One region of the Ligilactobacillus sp. LYQ139 genome, then DNA from elsewhere that is predicted to be linked to it. Evidence: predicted binding sites of a transcription regulator. Region 1 holds the regulator's gene; the other holds the start of a gene.
The links. The regulator LexA, encoded in region 1, represses DNA repair genes until DNA is damaged. The targets are predictions, from matches to a motif close to CNAACANNTGTTNG.
Positions count from the first base shown of each region.

Region 1 (7,826 bases):
CGGCAACAAGCCGTAAAACGGTTATTGCAGGATGGGCAGTACCACAACCAAGCAGAAATTGTTACGGCCCTTGCACACCAGGGAATTCACGTTACGCAGGCGACGGTGTCCCGGGATTTAACTGCACTCCGGGTTGAAAAGGCGACGAACGCGGCGGGAGTTGGATATTACCGGCTTCCAACAGCAGAAGGTTCCCCCGTCTTACCTCGCCTTGAACGAACGGTTCGGGGGGCTTTGGTGGGAATTCGGGTGCACGACTCAATGTGTGCCCTCCAGGTTCTCCCCGGAAATGGCCCGGCGTTAGCGCATTTAATTGAGCAAGCGCAGTTTCCAACGGTTTTTGCAGCATTAGCAAACGATGCTATGGTGGTGGTATTTATGAATAATCCGGCGGTCGCTAAGCAGTTTGCGGATCAGGTTATGGCTTGGAGTAAGGAGGTGTAGGGCATGCTCCAGGAGTTAGAAATTCATGATTTTGCGATTATTGAGCAGTTAAACGTTACTTTTTATGACCAAATGACCGTGCTTACAGGAGAAACAGGAGCAGGGAAATCCATTATCATTGATGCCCTTGGGCTTCTTGCTGGGGGACGGGGCCTTAGCGAATTTATTAGGAAAGGGGCTCAAAGGGCGGTTTTACGTGGTCTTTTTGTTGTCCCAGTAGATGCACCGGTTGTTCAAGAGTTAACGGACAGGGGAATTTCTGTTAATGACGGTGAAATTCTCCTTGAAAGAAACCTTACCCGGGCGGGCCGGAACGTATGTCGTGTGAACGGGACCCTGGTAAATTTGGCAACGTTACGAGCGGTCGGGGAACGTTTGATTGATATTCACGGCCAAAATGAACACCAAGAGCTGATGCGACCCGAGACACACTTAGGATTGCTTGACGAGTATGCGCAGGAAACGAACACACTCCGGGAGCGTTACCAGGCTGTCTATAAGGATTATGAGCAACAACAGCAGGCCCTTAACCAGCGAAAAAAGGATGAACAAGCGTGGGCCCAACGACTTGATATGCTTGATTTTCAAGTAAAGGAAATTGAAGCAGCCCACTTAAAACCAGGCGAAGAGGAGGAATTGGCTGCTGAAAAGGAGCGCCTTGTTAACTACCAGGCGATTCACGATGCGCTTGAGCATAGTTATCAGTTACTTAACGGTCAGGCAGATGTCCTCGGCCATTTGGGGACGGCAATGGATGAGCTAGAGCAGGTGGCCCAGTATAGCGACCGGTTAACGCAGATTAGCGAAACAGTCGGTGCGGCGTTTTATAGCCTGCAGGACGTCGAGCGGGATATTGCGGATGAACGTGATAATTCGGCATGGGACGAAGGCCGCCTTGATGAAATTGAACAGCGTTTGGAAGTAATCCACCAATTAAAGCGGAAATATGGTGACTCAATTGCGGCTGTGTTAGAACATTACGAGAAAATTAAGCGGGAGCTTACGACGATGCAAGGAGAGGATGCTGACCTTCAGTCCCTTGAGCGAGGCGTGCAATCCATTAAGAAAAAGGCGCAAACCCTTGCAGACCAACTGACTACTGCCCGGAAAAAAGCGGCCCAGCGACTTGAACAGGCGATCCATGTTGAATTGGCGGCGTTGTACATGAACAAGGTTATTTTTAAAGTCCGTTTTAGTAAAGAAAAGCTAACATTTAACGGTCAGGATGGGGTTGAATTTTACGTTCAGACTAATCCAGGGGAAGAAATTGGTCCGCTGGCGAAAATTGCTTCGGGTGGAGAGTTGTCCCGGATAATGCTGGCGTTAAAGACAATTTTTGCACACCGGAAAAACGTTACCAGTATCATTTTTGATGAGGTGGATACCGGAGTAAGCGGCCGGGTAGCGCAGGCGATTGCTGAAAAAATTTACCAGATTGCCACTAATTCGCAGGTACTTTGTATTACTCATTTGCCTCAGGTGGCATCAATTGCGCAGCATCACTATTACATTGAAAAAATGGTGCGGGCAGGGCGTACAACCACGCACCTAACAGTGTTAAACGATGCGCAGCGGGTTGATGAGATTGCCCGGATGTTAGCTGGGAGCACGGTGACACCATTAACCCAGAAACATGCGCAGGAAATGCTGTCAGCAATGCAAAAAGAGTAAGAAAATAGTTATGTAAAAAGAGCAACGGGAGGGACTTACTGTCCCTCCCGTTGCTCTTTTTATTATGCTCGCTTCTTTCGTTTGGGGTTAATCAGCAGAATATGGAAGAGGTATCCGGGCGGTGTCAAGGACGTGGCCCTCCATGGCGTGCAGTAATTCATTCATCCAGTATCCTTGTGGGAGGGGGAGGAATGTGTCCAGCGCATATCCTGTAAGAAGGTAGTCATGAACGCCGTGCGGTGGTCGCGGTCCCGTATATCCTTGGCAAATTTCTGATGGGGCAGTCACAAACCTACTGGCATTACTATTCTTTCCCTGAATGAACTGGGCAGCGAGTTGTCGGCTTGCATCTTCGGGCAATACAGGAGTTGTTGCGGGAAGATTGGCAAGGGTCCAGTGGATCCAAGCAAACCCACATACGGGAATAGAATCATAGTCAACAAGGGTAAGGGCCAGCGTTTTGGTTGTTTTTGGGAAACCGGTAAATGTTACCGGAAACGACCGTACCGGATGATTAGCAACTTGGTCTGTTTGGGGCGCTCGGCTTCCAAACCGGTCAGCAAGATGCCCGTTAACGAGTGGAACTGTAATTTTCATATGAAGTCCCCCAATAATTAAATTGTATTACGATAAAGACCGATAACTTTTCCGAGAATGGTAATGTCAGGAAGAATAATCGGTGCCATGGTATCATTCTCAGGCTGTAGCCGGATATGATCCTTTTCTTTAAAGAACCGTTTGCACGTTGCTTCGTTTTCGGCTGTCATGGCAATAATAATATCGCCGTTATCAGCAAAACGTTGCTTGCGTACAATTACCTTATCTCCGTCAAGAATCCCCGCTTTTATCATACTCTCACCACGAATTGTTAGCATAAACAGGTCTTCGGCGGAACTAAATTCCGGGGGAAGCGGGAAAAACTCATCCGTATCTTCGATTGCTAAGATTGGTTGCCCCGCCGTAACGGTTCCAATTACTGGAATTTGTTTAGCGTGGGGGCGAATTCCTAATACTTCTTTTCCAGCAACGGTAACTTCAATGGCCCGGGGTTTAGTAGGATCCCGCTGAAGATAACCCTTCTTTTCAAGACGAGCAAGGTGGCCGTGAACGGTTGAAGTTGACGAGAGGCTAACAGCCTGACAAATTTCTCGTACGGTTGGCGGGTACCCCTGTTCATTAACGTGATCATAGATATAGCGTAAGACGGCAATCTGCCGCTTTTCGGTTGGTTGAGACATTTTATAACTCCTATAATAAGTACTCTCTATCGCTAGGATACCATAGAAGAACGCTGTGGTGCAAACGGATGTTCGCACCATGCTTGTACCACTCCGCGGTTTTCGGTAAAATAAATGGTGATAAATGTGTAAACAAAGGAGGAGTGGACAGTGGCAGATGAACGACAGGGGAAGATTCCGCAGGACTTAATTGATCGGATTAATGAATTAGCCCGGAAGAAAAAGGCGACGGGGCTTACCGTAGAGGAGCAGGCTGAACAAAAACGACTGCGGGAAGATTACCTAGCACGGTTTCGCGCAAACTTTCGGAGTCAGGTTGAAATGTTACAGGTATATGATAAAAACGGAAAAGAGGTCACGCCCGAAAAGGTTAAGCAGATTCAGCGGGACCGCGGGCTCCGGGACGATTAAGTGAAGCGGGTGTTGCTCCGCTTCTTATTATTATGTAGAATTGTTAGGTGAAAGTTTAGAAAGGGGAATTTTAGGATGTCAACAGGGATATGGATTCTAATTGTAGTAATTGGCGTAGTTGGCGGATTTGTAGGGGGCTTCTTTTTTACCCGGAAATACATGGAAAATTACTTCAAAAATAACCCGCCGTTTAACGAGCAAATGTTACGGACGATGATGGTTCAGATGGGACAACGCCCGTCAGAAAAGAAATTGCACCAAATGATGACAGCAATGAAGGCCAGCTACAAGAAGCAAAACTAATTATCGGGATGTAGGGGCGAAGAAAACGGGTATAGGGAAAATCGTAAAGCAGCGAGTCAATTCAGCCCGTTTATTTTGGCACTAGGTTATCCATCAGAAGTAAAGAGGTTAGGGCTTAACGCCCCAACCCCTTTATTTTTATTCACATTTGATCATTGTTTTTTAGTTTTAGTGGGATCCTGGTAAACATAATTTGGATCGATTTGGTTATCAAGCTGCTGGAAAGCAGTATTCATTTGTTCAAGGATCAGAGCTTGTTTGTCTTTACTAAGGCGTCCTTGCCCAACGGTGATCGGGTTACCAAACGCAATGGTTGATTTGTGGCGTTTTAATATGTCCCGGAATGTGAGGGGGCCTTGGTAAACGGCGGGGACAATTGGGACGTTGGCCATTTTGGCGATGAGAAGTACGCCACCCTTTAACTTTTGGGAGTGACGGGTTCCGGACGGAAACATAATGAGGGAGATATCCCGTTCTTTCAGCCACTTAACGGGGGTTTTAATTGCCTTCATGCCTGGTTTACTCCGGTCAACCGGAAAGGCGTTGAGGTGGGTAATCAACCAACGCAAGAGTGGGTTTTTGAAGAGCTCCTTCTTGGCCATGTAGCAAAATTGTTTAGGGGTTGCTGCCCATGAGAGGTAGACCATGTCAAACCAGGCGCGGTGCGGAGCAACAAGAATGTAGTTTCCCTCAGGAAGGCATTCTTTATTTAAAACGCGGGGTGCTCCGTTAATGATTCGGAGAAACGTGGTTCCGATAAAACGGATAAACGAGAAAAACACGGTGGTCATTCCTTTCGCATGTAATGGTAAAATTAAATCATGACTAGTATGCCGGATTTTTGTACCGGGTGCAAGAAGGAACTGGTGAAACGGAGGGGAAGTAGTGCAGGTAAGGTTACAGTCAGATGAGCGGATTGATCAGTTATATGCCCACGACATTCGAATTATTCAAAGCCCAAGTGTTTTTTCGTTTTCCCTTGACGCGGTGCTTCTAGCGGACTTTGCCCGCCCTATACTGAAAAGAACCGGGCAAGTTGTTGACCTCTGCGCGGGGAACGGCGCAGTGGGACTGTTTTTATCAGCAAAAACCCGGGCCACCATTACTGCTGTTGAGCTTCAGCCCCGGTTAGCTGATATGGCCCGGCGCAGTGTTTTGCTAAATAATTTAGAAAACCGGATGCGGGTATTAACGTTAGACCTGAATGATGCGTTTACGCGGATTCCTAAGGATTCGGTAGATACGGTTACGTGTAATCCCCCGTACTTTCCGGTAACCCCGGCAAGTAAGAAAAACCCCAACCGGTACCTTGCCGTTGCTCGTCACGAGTTAACGGTAACCCTTGAGCAGGTTATTCGAATAACTAGTGGGCTTTTAAAAACAAATGGGCATGCTTATTTGGTGCATCGACCGGACAGACTAGGTGAATTGATTATGCTGATGAGAGAATACCGACTTGCGCCTAAACGGGTACGGTTGGTTTACCCGAAGGCGGGCCGGGACGCCAACATTGTGCTGGTCGAAGGGATTAAGGATGGCCGTCCGGGAGGCATGCGGTTTGAACCACCAGTGCTAACTTACGGGAAGGACGGGCAGTATACGCCAGCAGTGAGGGAGATGTTGTACGGTGACGCCCACCAGTGAACAAAAATATTACTTTTACGTCCTGCTGTGCGCCGACCAGACGCTGTACGGTGGGTTTACGACGGACAAAAAACATCGGCTTGCTATGCATAACAGCGGACGGGGGGCCAAGTATACCCGTACCCGGCGACCGGTAAAGATGATTTATTCTGAGGAATATTCAACTAAATCAGCAGCCTTAAAAGCGGAGTATGCGTTCAAACATCAATCCCGCCACGCAAAAGTGTGTTTTTTACGCCAACATGGCGTAATTGTTTCCGAAAGGCGTTGAATTTTGGGAACAAATCCGGTAGACTAAAAAAGGCGTTGTTCGGCAACGCTAGTTTACACTCCGGTGGATGAAAGCGGGGGTGCTCGGATGAGTCCTTGTCTTCGTGGAGACCGGAGGAAGCAAAAACAATATGGAGGGAATTTCAATGGCAGTTATTACCATGAAGCAGTTGCTTGAAGCCGGGGTTCACTTTGGTCACCAAACCCGCCGGTGGAATCCAAAAATGAAGGAATACATCTTCACCGAACGGAACGGGATCTACATCATTGATTTACAGAAGACGGTTAAGTTAATTGATGAAGCCTACGACTACATGAAGGATGTTGCCGCAAACGACGGCGTTGTTCTGTTTGTAGGTACCAAGAAGCAGGCCCAGGACTCAATTGAAGAAGAGGCTAAGCGGTGTGGTCAGTTCTACGTTAACCATCGTTGGTTAGGGGGAACGTTGACTAACTGGAATACAATCCAGACCCGGATCAAGCGGTTAAAGCAGATCAAGAAGATGGCTGAAGACGGTACGTTTGACCGGCTTCCAAAGAAGGAAGTTGCTAAGTTAGAAAAGCAGCGTGACCGCCTGCAGAAGTTCCTTGGCGGGATTGAAGACATGCCGCGGATTCCAGACGTTCTGTTCATCGTTGACCCGCGGAAGGAACGGATTGCCGTTAAGGAAGCCCAGAAGCTGAACATTCCGATTGTTGCCATGGTCGACACGAACGCTGATCCGGATGAAATCGACGTTAAGATTCCGTCAAACGATGACGCTATCCGGGCCGTTCGTCTGATTACTTCAAAGATGGCTGACGCAATCGTTGAAGGTCGTCAGGGTGAAGACGACAACGATGTTACTGAAGAATCATTCAATAACAAGGATGATGCTAAGGCTGACTCAATTGAAGACATCGTTGAGGCCGTTGAAGGTGACAACGACAAGAAGGATGCTGAATAATTAATCAACAATCTTGGGCTGTCTCGGGAGGGCGTTAAGCCCGAACGAGGCGGCTTTTTATTAACAATGAACTAGAAGAAAGGGAGGCCACAAAAATGGCAAGTATTTCTGCAAAGCAGGTTAAGGAACTCCGTGATAAGACGGGTGTTGGAATGATGGACGCCAAGAAGGCGCTGGTTGCGTGTGACGGTGACATGGACAAGGCAACGGACTTCTTACGTGAAAAGGGCATGGCTAAGGCTGCCAAGAAGAGCGACCGGGTTGCTGCTGAAGGATTAGCTGACGTTGTGATTGATGGTAACACCGCTGCAATCCTTGAAGTTAACGCTGAAACGGACTTCGTTGCTGCAAACGACCAGTTCAAGACGCTGGTTAAGCACATTGGCGCGGTGATTGCTGCTGAAAAGCCGGTAGACGTTGAGGCTGCCCTTCAGGTTAAGACGGACAAGGGGACAATCAATGACGAAATCGTTGAAGCCACGGCCGTAATCGGGGAAAAGATTTCTCTGCGGCGGTTTGCGGTTGTTGAGAAGAACGATGACGAACACTTCGGCGCATACATCCACATGGGCGGAAAGATTGCTTCTCTCGTTAAGGTTAACGGGGCGGACGATGAAACGGCTAAGGACGTTGCAATGCACGTTGCTGCTATCAACCCGAAGTACGTTAACCGCGATGAGGTTCCGGCTGATGTTGTCGCTCACGAAAAAGAAGTGCTGACTGAAGAGGCCAAGAACGAAGGCAAGCCGGAGAAGATCGTTGAAAAGATGGTGATGGGCCGGATGAACAAGTTCTTCGGTGAGATTTGCCTGGACGACCAGGAATTCGTTAAGGATTCTGACCAGAAGGTAGGTAAGTACGTTGCTTCGAAGGGTGGCAAGGTTGAATCCTTTGTCCG
Region 1 is NZ_JBJFZW010000002.1:212,083-219,908, reverse strand. It holds gene ACI3E1_RS03215 (arginine repressor) at 1-444, shown strand, start outside; gene recN (DNA repair protein RecN) at 448-2,115, shown strand; gene ACI3E1_RS03205 (YbhB/YbcL family Raf kinase inhibitor-like protein) at 2,203-2,712, opposite strand; gene lexA (transcriptional repressor LexA) at 2,730-3,353, opposite strand; gene ACI3E1_RS03195 (DUF896 domain-containing protein) at 3,504-3,764, shown strand; gene ACI3E1_RS03190 (YneF family protein) at 3,840-4,067, shown strand; gene ACI3E1_RS03185 (lysophospholipid acyltransferase family protein) at 4,220-4,849, opposite strand; gene ACI3E1_RS03180 (tRNA1(Val) (adenine(37)-N6)-methyltransferase) at 4,953-5,711, shown strand; gene ACI3E1_RS03175 (GIY-YIG nuclease family protein) at 5,695-5,982, shown strand; gene rpsB (30S ribosomal protein S2) at 6,128-6,928, shown strand; gene tsf (translation elongation factor Ts) at 7,024-7,826, shown strand, end outside.

Region 2 (7,826 bases), on a different contig from region 1:
CTGGGCCTCACCCCCAGAAAGCGTCCGCGCCGACCGGCTGAGTGTCAGGTAATCCAACCCGACGTTATTTAAAAACGTCAACCGATCGTTGATCTCCTTGAGAATCGGCCGGGCAATCTGTTCGGCCTGCGCATTAAAGGTCAACCCGCTAAAGAACTTCGCTGCGGCCACCACCGGTAGTTCCGTAGCCTCACCAATGTTTTTGCCGCCAACCTGCACGGCCAACGCCCGCTCGTTAAGCCGGTACCCGTGACACTGCTGACAGGGAAGTGTCGTCATGTACTTGCGCAACAGTTCGCGGGTGAAGTCGCTACCGCTACTATGGTAGCGCCGATCAACATTGGGGATAACCCCCTCAAACTGCATATCAAGGTCGCGGGCGCCGCCCATTTCACTTCCTTGGAACTGGAAGTGGAACTGCCGCTCCCCGGCCCCGTACAAAACGGTGTGCTGATCAGCTTTACTAAGCTTTTCAAACGGCACGTCTAAGGGAATGCCAAACTGCCGGCAGGCCTGCCGCAACATCGTCGGGTAGTACTGCGCCGTTGCAGAGTTCCACGGAGCTACCGCGCCTTCTTCAAGCGACAAACGCTTATCTGGAACAACTAAATCAGGATCAACCTCAATCTTATGGCCTAACCCGTCACACGCCGGGCAAGCCCCGTACGGTGCGTTAAACGAAAACAAGCGCGGCTCAAGCTCCCCAATCGTAAACCCGCAGTATGGGCAGGCAAAATTTTCGGAAAACTGCAAAGGAGCACCACCGATCACGTCGACCGTCATAAACCCATGGGTTAGTTTGAGGGCCGCCTCCACTGAATCAAAGAGCCGGGACCGGATCCCCGGTTTGACAATAATCCGGTCAACAATCACCGCAATGGCGTGCTTCTTATTCTTTTCAAGTGCTGGCACCTCATCCAGGTCGTAACGTTCCCCGTCGACCATTACCCGGACAAACCCGGCCCGGCGAATCTTAGCTAATACCTGCTTGTGTTGCCCCTTCTTGTCCCGCACCACCGGCGCCAACAGTTGGAGCTTGGTTCGCTCCGGTAACTGCAGAATTCGTTCAACCATCTGCTGGGGGGATTGCCGCGTAATCACGTGACCATCGTGCGGACAAACCGGCGTGCCGACCCGGGCCCATAATAACCGCAGGTAATCATTAATTTCCGTCACCGTGCCAACCGTTGAACGCGGATTATGGGACGTCGTTTTCTGATCAATGGAGATGGCTGGTGAGAGCCCGTCAATCGCATCCACGTCGGGTTTACTGGTCTGCCCCAAAAACTGGCGGGCGTACGCCGACAAACTTTCCACGTACCGACGGCGCCCCTCCGCATACAACGTGTCAAATGCCAGTGAACTCTTTCCGGAGCCGGATAATCCCGTTACCACCACTAACTTGTTCTTAGGAATCGTAACGTCAATGTTTTTCAAGTTATGTTCCCGCGCTCCGTGAATCACAATCTTATTCTGTCCCACACTTTCACCTTCCGTTTACTCACCAATCTGTAATTTCAATTCCATAATCGTATCCCGGAGCGTCGCGGCTTCCTCGTAGTTTAGTTCCTTGGCCGCCCGCTGCATCTGCTGCTTTAAGTTGTTAATCAACTCGTGCTGCTCGGCCCGGCTCATCTTGCTAAACTCAACCTCGTTTTCGGGTTCATCCGTATTTTCCGGTGTCCCGTTCGTCACTGAAATAGCCGCCCTAATCTTCTTCTTAATCGTGTGCGGTGTAATGTGATGTTCTTGGTTGTATTGCTGCTGGAGGGTCCGCCGCCGCTTCGTTTCATCAATGGCCGCCCGCATCGACGCCGTTACCTCGTCCGCGTACATGATGACGTGACCGTGCTCGTTTCGGGCCGCCCGCCCAATCGTCTGAATCAACGAGCGTTCGTTACGCAAAAAGCCTTCCTTGTCAGCGTCCAGGATAGCCACCAGGGAAACCTCCGGCACGTCAATCCCCTCCCGCAGGAGGTTAATTCCGACCAAGACATCAAACTTGCCGAGTCGCAGGTCGCGGATAATCTTCGTCCGCTCCAGCGTTTTAATATCCGAATGGAGGTACTTCACCTTAATTCCTAGGTCTTTAAGGTAATCCGTCAAATCCTCGGCCATCTTCTTAGTAAGGGTCGTGACAAACACGCGCTCGTTCAGGTCAACGCGCTTATTAATTTCCCCCACGAGGTTATCCATCTGGCCCATTACCGGCCGCACCTCAACCTTGGGGTCCAGTAACCCCGTTGGCCGAATAATCTGTTCGGCCACGTGGGTGGTTCGGTCTAGCTCGTACGGCCCGGGTGTTGCAGACATATAGATAATCTGGTGGACGTGCTGTTCAAACTCGTTAAGCTTTAACGGCCGGTTATCCACCGCACTAGGTAAGCGGAACCCGTAATCCACCAACACCTGCTTGCGCGCAAGGTCGCCGTTGTACATCCCGCGCACCTGCGGCATCGTCACGTGGGACTCGTCGACCACAATCAGAAAATCATCCGGGAAAAAGTCCAGCAACGTGTGCGGTGGTTGACCGTGTTTTCGGCCTTCCAATGGTGCTGAGTAGTTCTCAATCCCCGGACAGTACCCCATCTCGCGCAACATCTCAATATCATAGGTGGTCCGCTGCTTGAGGCGTTGGGCTTCCAGCAGTTTCCCCTCCTTTTCAAAGTAAGTCTCCCGCTCTTCGAGTTCCTGCTGGATAGCTTTGATCCCCGCATCCAGGTGCACCCCATCAATCATGAAATGGGATGCCGGGAAGATGGCCACGTGATCGCGGTCACCAAACACCTCACCGGTCAGCGGATCAATTTCACGCATCCGGTCAATTTCGTCCCCGAAAAATTCAATCCGCAACGCCCGCTCATCATGGGACGCCGGGAATACCTCGACGACATCACCGTGTACCCGGAACCGCCCCCGTTGAAAGTCAATGTCGTTACGGTCGTACTGAATATCAACCAACGCACGTAACAAATCATCCCGCTCAAGTTGCTGCCCAACCCGCAGGGAAATCACGTGTTTCTGGTATTCCACCGGATCCCCCAACCCAAAGATGGAGGAGACCGATGCCACCACAATTACGTCGTTGCGCTCCAACAACGAACTCGTCGCAGAATGCCGGAGCTTATCAATCTCATCGTTAATGCTGGAATCCTTCTCAATGTACGTGTCACTGGACGGAACATACGCTTCCGGTTGGTAAAAATCATAATAACTAACGAAGTATTCAACCGCATTGTGCGGAAAGAACTGCTTAAACTCGCTATACAACTGTCCGGCCAGCGTCTTATTATGGGCTAACACCAGCGTTGGCTTATTAGCCTGCGCAATCACATTAGAAATCGTGAAGGTCTTCCCCGTCCCGGTCGCCCCCAGAAGAATCTGTTCCTTCGTTCCGGCTTGAATTCCCGCTGTCAACTGCTGAATAGCCTGGGGTTGGTCCCCCGTCGGGCGGTACTTGGACACCAACTCAAACTGGCGGTCCGCCTGCCGTTCAATCATGCGCACTTCCCTCCATTCGTACTAACTTAAAGTAATTCTATTCTACCACGCCGAACATACTTTCGCATCACACCGACTACGCAAACCGCGTCCCGGATTACCACCTCCCCTTCTTTTTTTAACGAAATATTTTCTTCCCCGTCAAAAATTACCGGCTGCTTCGTTATTAAGAGTGTAAGCTTACAAAATAATCACCAGGAGGAAGCACCATGAATAACGATCATTGGAATAAACTCAGTATCCGGCTGGGATGCACCGTCAAGGACAGTGCCCGGTTACGCCAGCGGGCGTTTAACAACGTCAACCCCACGGCGACCGATCAGACCATTCAGCAGTTTGCTAAACTGATTAGTCAGCTAACCGATGAACCGGTTAAGACAATCATGTTGACAGGGAACCGCACGATTGCGGTTCAGTAGTCACCACCGCACCACTGAAAGGGGGAATTTAAATGAAAGTACTGAACCTCACGTTCCGGGATAGCCAGGGAAAAACACGTCGCGTTCGGCTCACCAACGTCACCACCGCCCATGATAAGGATACCGTTCACCAGATCATGGACCAATTGAGCGGACTTAAACTTTTTGTTGCTGCGGATGGCAGTGAACTGCTGGCACACCCAGTGGCCGCAGAGTACGTCGATACGACGGCTGCATCACTCTTCAAGGAAGAGAAAACAGCACCAGTGACACACTAAGCACACTGGTTACCGAACAAATGGGGATGGTTACAACCATCCCCATTTTATTTTGAAAAAATTATATTCTGTTTCTTAATTACGCCCAGTGTGCCCGGCTCCTGGCCCCCAAACCCTTTACGTCTCACCCCGCAGCCGCATCATCCGCGCCCATAACTGTCGACGCCACCGGTAAACCGTACCGGGGGCCACCCCGGCCTCGCAGGCAATCTCCCTAACCGATAAATTACGGGTCAAACGTCCGATTAAAAAGATGCGCTCTCCGGTAGAAGCCTCCTGCAAAACCTGGTTAAGAAGCTGCTGAGCTTCAATTGTTTCAGCCGGTAGAAAATGAGTTACCAGGTGCGCGCTGCCCCCCCCCCCCTACTGCGGCGGGGATTAGACCGTAATTGACGGTTTTTTGGTGACGCCGTTCCCGCCGGAGATAATCGATTAATCCCCACCGGATGCGCTGGCTGGCATACATAATAATCTGGTGTTCGTCTTGAGCGGTAAACCGGGCGCAATAGTCGGCGTAGGCCGCCGCGAAAAGCAACTGCCCCTCCACGAAAAGATCTTCATAAAGCGGACTCCCCGGAGTAAGGTGAAGCCGGTGCAAGGCTGCATGGATAACCCGTTCCCGCGACGAAGACAATACATATTCAAAATGGACTGGTTTCATTGGCTCCTCCTTGGGTTACCGAACAAAACCAGTCTATCAATTCAAATAATTTATGCGAGGTCAAATTGAACATAAAATGTGAAATTTAGATTCCTCGGTAAAAAATAATGCAATCCTATTTTAATATCATATCCCAGCACTTTCGTCCATATCCAATGCCACGCATTCCCCGATTAATTGCTCTACGTGATTAACTGGATTTCCAACCGATATTTTTGTGTGACCATTTTAGTAAAATCATCCTTATTGAAAAACGGCATCTCATCCCCCATCTATCTTATAGGATACAAGAATGCACCGTAATCATAATGACCCTTTTCCCCAGATATAGTACTTTCTGGCATGATTGATACAATTATTAATTTTGAATTGTTTTTTGAAAATTTTGTTTTCACAACCGAGCCAATCGGTAACATTGAAAACATCCCTTTTTATATATTTACCTTACATAACGAATACGTACATAAAGACCCTCTAGTATAAGGTATAACAGCATAGTATTCACATATACAATCATAAAAATCATCATAACATCATCTAATTGCAAATATGGATATTGGCCCCAATGAATTGTAGATAGTAGTACTAAATCCAACGGAATATATCCTAAAACAAACAGTAAACAATATTTAACATGAGAATTAATAACTTCCTCGTTTGGTTCAATTTTCTCGAACTGAGTTGCATCGTTCCGTCTATTAGCTTCGTAACCTAGTAAACCAATAATAATTGCAATCAACCACATCCACCAATGAAACGTTAGATGAAATCCACTTAACCAGTTAGTAAACGAATTAAAAAACGGAAGAGTACACATTACTCCCATTACAAAAGTAACTCCACGATTTGAAATGAAATCGTGTTTTAGCCGTACAAAGCAATGTTCTTGTTTGTCATAGCAAATTAATGTTTTATGTCCTTTACCATCATGATGTTCCTCATGTGCTTTCAGAAAACCATAGCGTAAAATTCGCGGCCTATCGTAGTTTCCCCTCTTCAAAACCTTTCACCCCACGTATCTATCTATTACCTTATTAATTTTGTCATCTAGTTTACTTGAAATATATATTCTAGCAATCGTTTCAACCGGGCCAAGAAATTCATCGAATGCTGAGAAAAAAGAATCAACTCCAAAATCAATTGCACCATCCACCACAGTCTTTAATGCAGTTAGTTCAAGAGATTTTCGTAATCCTTCACCTTCGTGAACTTCCTCAGCAAATAATAATGTTATTCCTGTCCTTTTTAGAGCATATTTGCCACTATCTTCCATATCCGACTGGTAAAACACTATTCCTCACGTTCCTTTGCAGTTAAATGGGGAATCTTAATCTCTCTCTTATTAATTTGACCGACCACATACTCGTCAAATTTACGCCATTGATTGTCGTCATACCCCTTGTAGACCACTTCAGTAACGTCATCGTCATTGAAAAACGCCATCTCATCCCCCATTTGTCCTATTGGATATAGGAATGCGCCGTAATCGTAATAACCTTTCTCGCCAGACATGGTACTTTCTGGCATGATTGATACAATTATTAGTTTTGAATCATTCTTTGAAAACTTTGTTTTTACAATTGAGCCAATCGGTAGCAATGAGAACCCTCCTTTTTATACGTGTATATTCTTACTTTACATAATGAGTACGCACATAAAGCCCTTCTATTATGATGCAAAGATATATAATGTTAAGCCATATAACCCAAAAGACAAGCAAAATTCCCCAAAAATCATAATTAGGAAACTGGTCTGCGCCCAACCAGAGAAGAAATATACTGAATGGAATAACTCCCAAAAAATACAACAAAACATAGACAACATTTGCATTAATTACTTTATCGCTTGCATCTATTCGCTCAAACTGTTCAGCATCATTACGCCGTTTAAACTCATAACTAACTAAACTGAATAAAATTACCGGGACAATCATCCACCAATGAAATGTTATTTTCACCTTAGATAAAAGATTTACAAAAGGACTTCCGATTGCTACTAATCCCAAAAAAGCTAACCCTCGAGATGCCATAAAATCGTGCTTTAAACGCACGAAGCAATGTTCCTGCTTATCGTAGCAAATTAATGTCTTATAACCTTTTCCGTCATGATGTTCTTCATGCGCCTTTAAGATACCGTATCTCAAAAACCGTGCTTTATCGAAATTTCCACGTCGTATTTTAAGCATAGCTTACCCCACAAATTTATCTATCTCACCGTTTATATAATCATCTGCTTTAACAGATAATCCTATTCCTAAAACTGTCCCTAGTGGTCCATCAAAAGCATCTGTAGCCGTTCCGAATCCTTCAAGGACAAGATCAACAACACTATCCGCCGCAACCTTTAGTGCCGTTCGTTCCAGCGATTTTTTAAGCCCTTCTCCATCATGCATATCTTCAGCAAACATTAATACTGCACCAAGTCTCTTTAGAGCTACTTTTCCACCGTCTTCCATAAATTCACCTATTCCACCACCAAGGCGTTTTAAAAACATTGATACGCTTCCTAGATGTTCACCAAGGTAGGCCGAATGTTCTGCAATCTTTCCAACTCCGTTTCCTGCATAAGCTATCAGTTTACCCTCACCAGATTCAAAACGGTCCATCCATCTTTCGGTCTTGTTAAGTCCCTTTGCTAAGATTCCGTTAGCAATGAAATCACGGTGGCGCTTCTCCACATCACGTGCCCACTTCAAATCTTTGCTACTGGGGGTCTTCATCACAGTGCAACTTGGATCAGTAATATTTTTTGATTGAAGCTGTTGAGCCGCAGCGTTTATATCCGCAAATGTTCCGGTTAACCCGGTAAAGAAACGTGTTGACTCACCACTAAACTCAATTAAGTGCTCTTTAATTCGCTCACATTTTTCCAAGCAATACGAATTTTGGCTTATTTGCGTTTCAAGCGAATTTGTAGCTGGACCATCCCCTGGACCAGTCATTTTATCCAAAGCATGGTTTAATTTGT
Region 2 is NZ_JBJFZW010000003.1:141,721-149,546, reverse strand. It holds gene uvrA (excinuclease ABC subunit UvrA) at 1-1,482, opposite strand, end outside; gene uvrB (excinuclease ABC subunit UvrB) at 1,498-3,501, opposite strand; gene ACI3E1_RS04225 (DUF1659 domain-containing protein) at 3,711-3,920, shown strand; gene ACI3E1_RS04220 (DUF2922 domain-containing protein) at 3,953-4,198, shown strand; gene ACI3E1_RS04215 (hypothetical protein) at 4,515-4,859, opposite strand; gene ACI3E1_RS04210 (DUF4176 domain-containing protein) at 5,132-5,275, opposite strand; gene ACI3E1_RS04205 (hypothetical protein) at 5,866-6,150, opposite strand; gene ACI3E1_RS04200 (DUF4176 domain-containing protein) at 6,150-6,458, opposite strand; gene ACI3E1_RS04195 (hypothetical protein) at 6,490-7,044, opposite strand; gene ACI3E1_RS04190 (hypothetical protein) at 7,048-7,800, opposite strand.
Region 2: a site for LexA is predicted at 3,553-3,566, ahead of uvrB (excinuclease ABC subunit UvrB). Genes of this name have one in related genera too.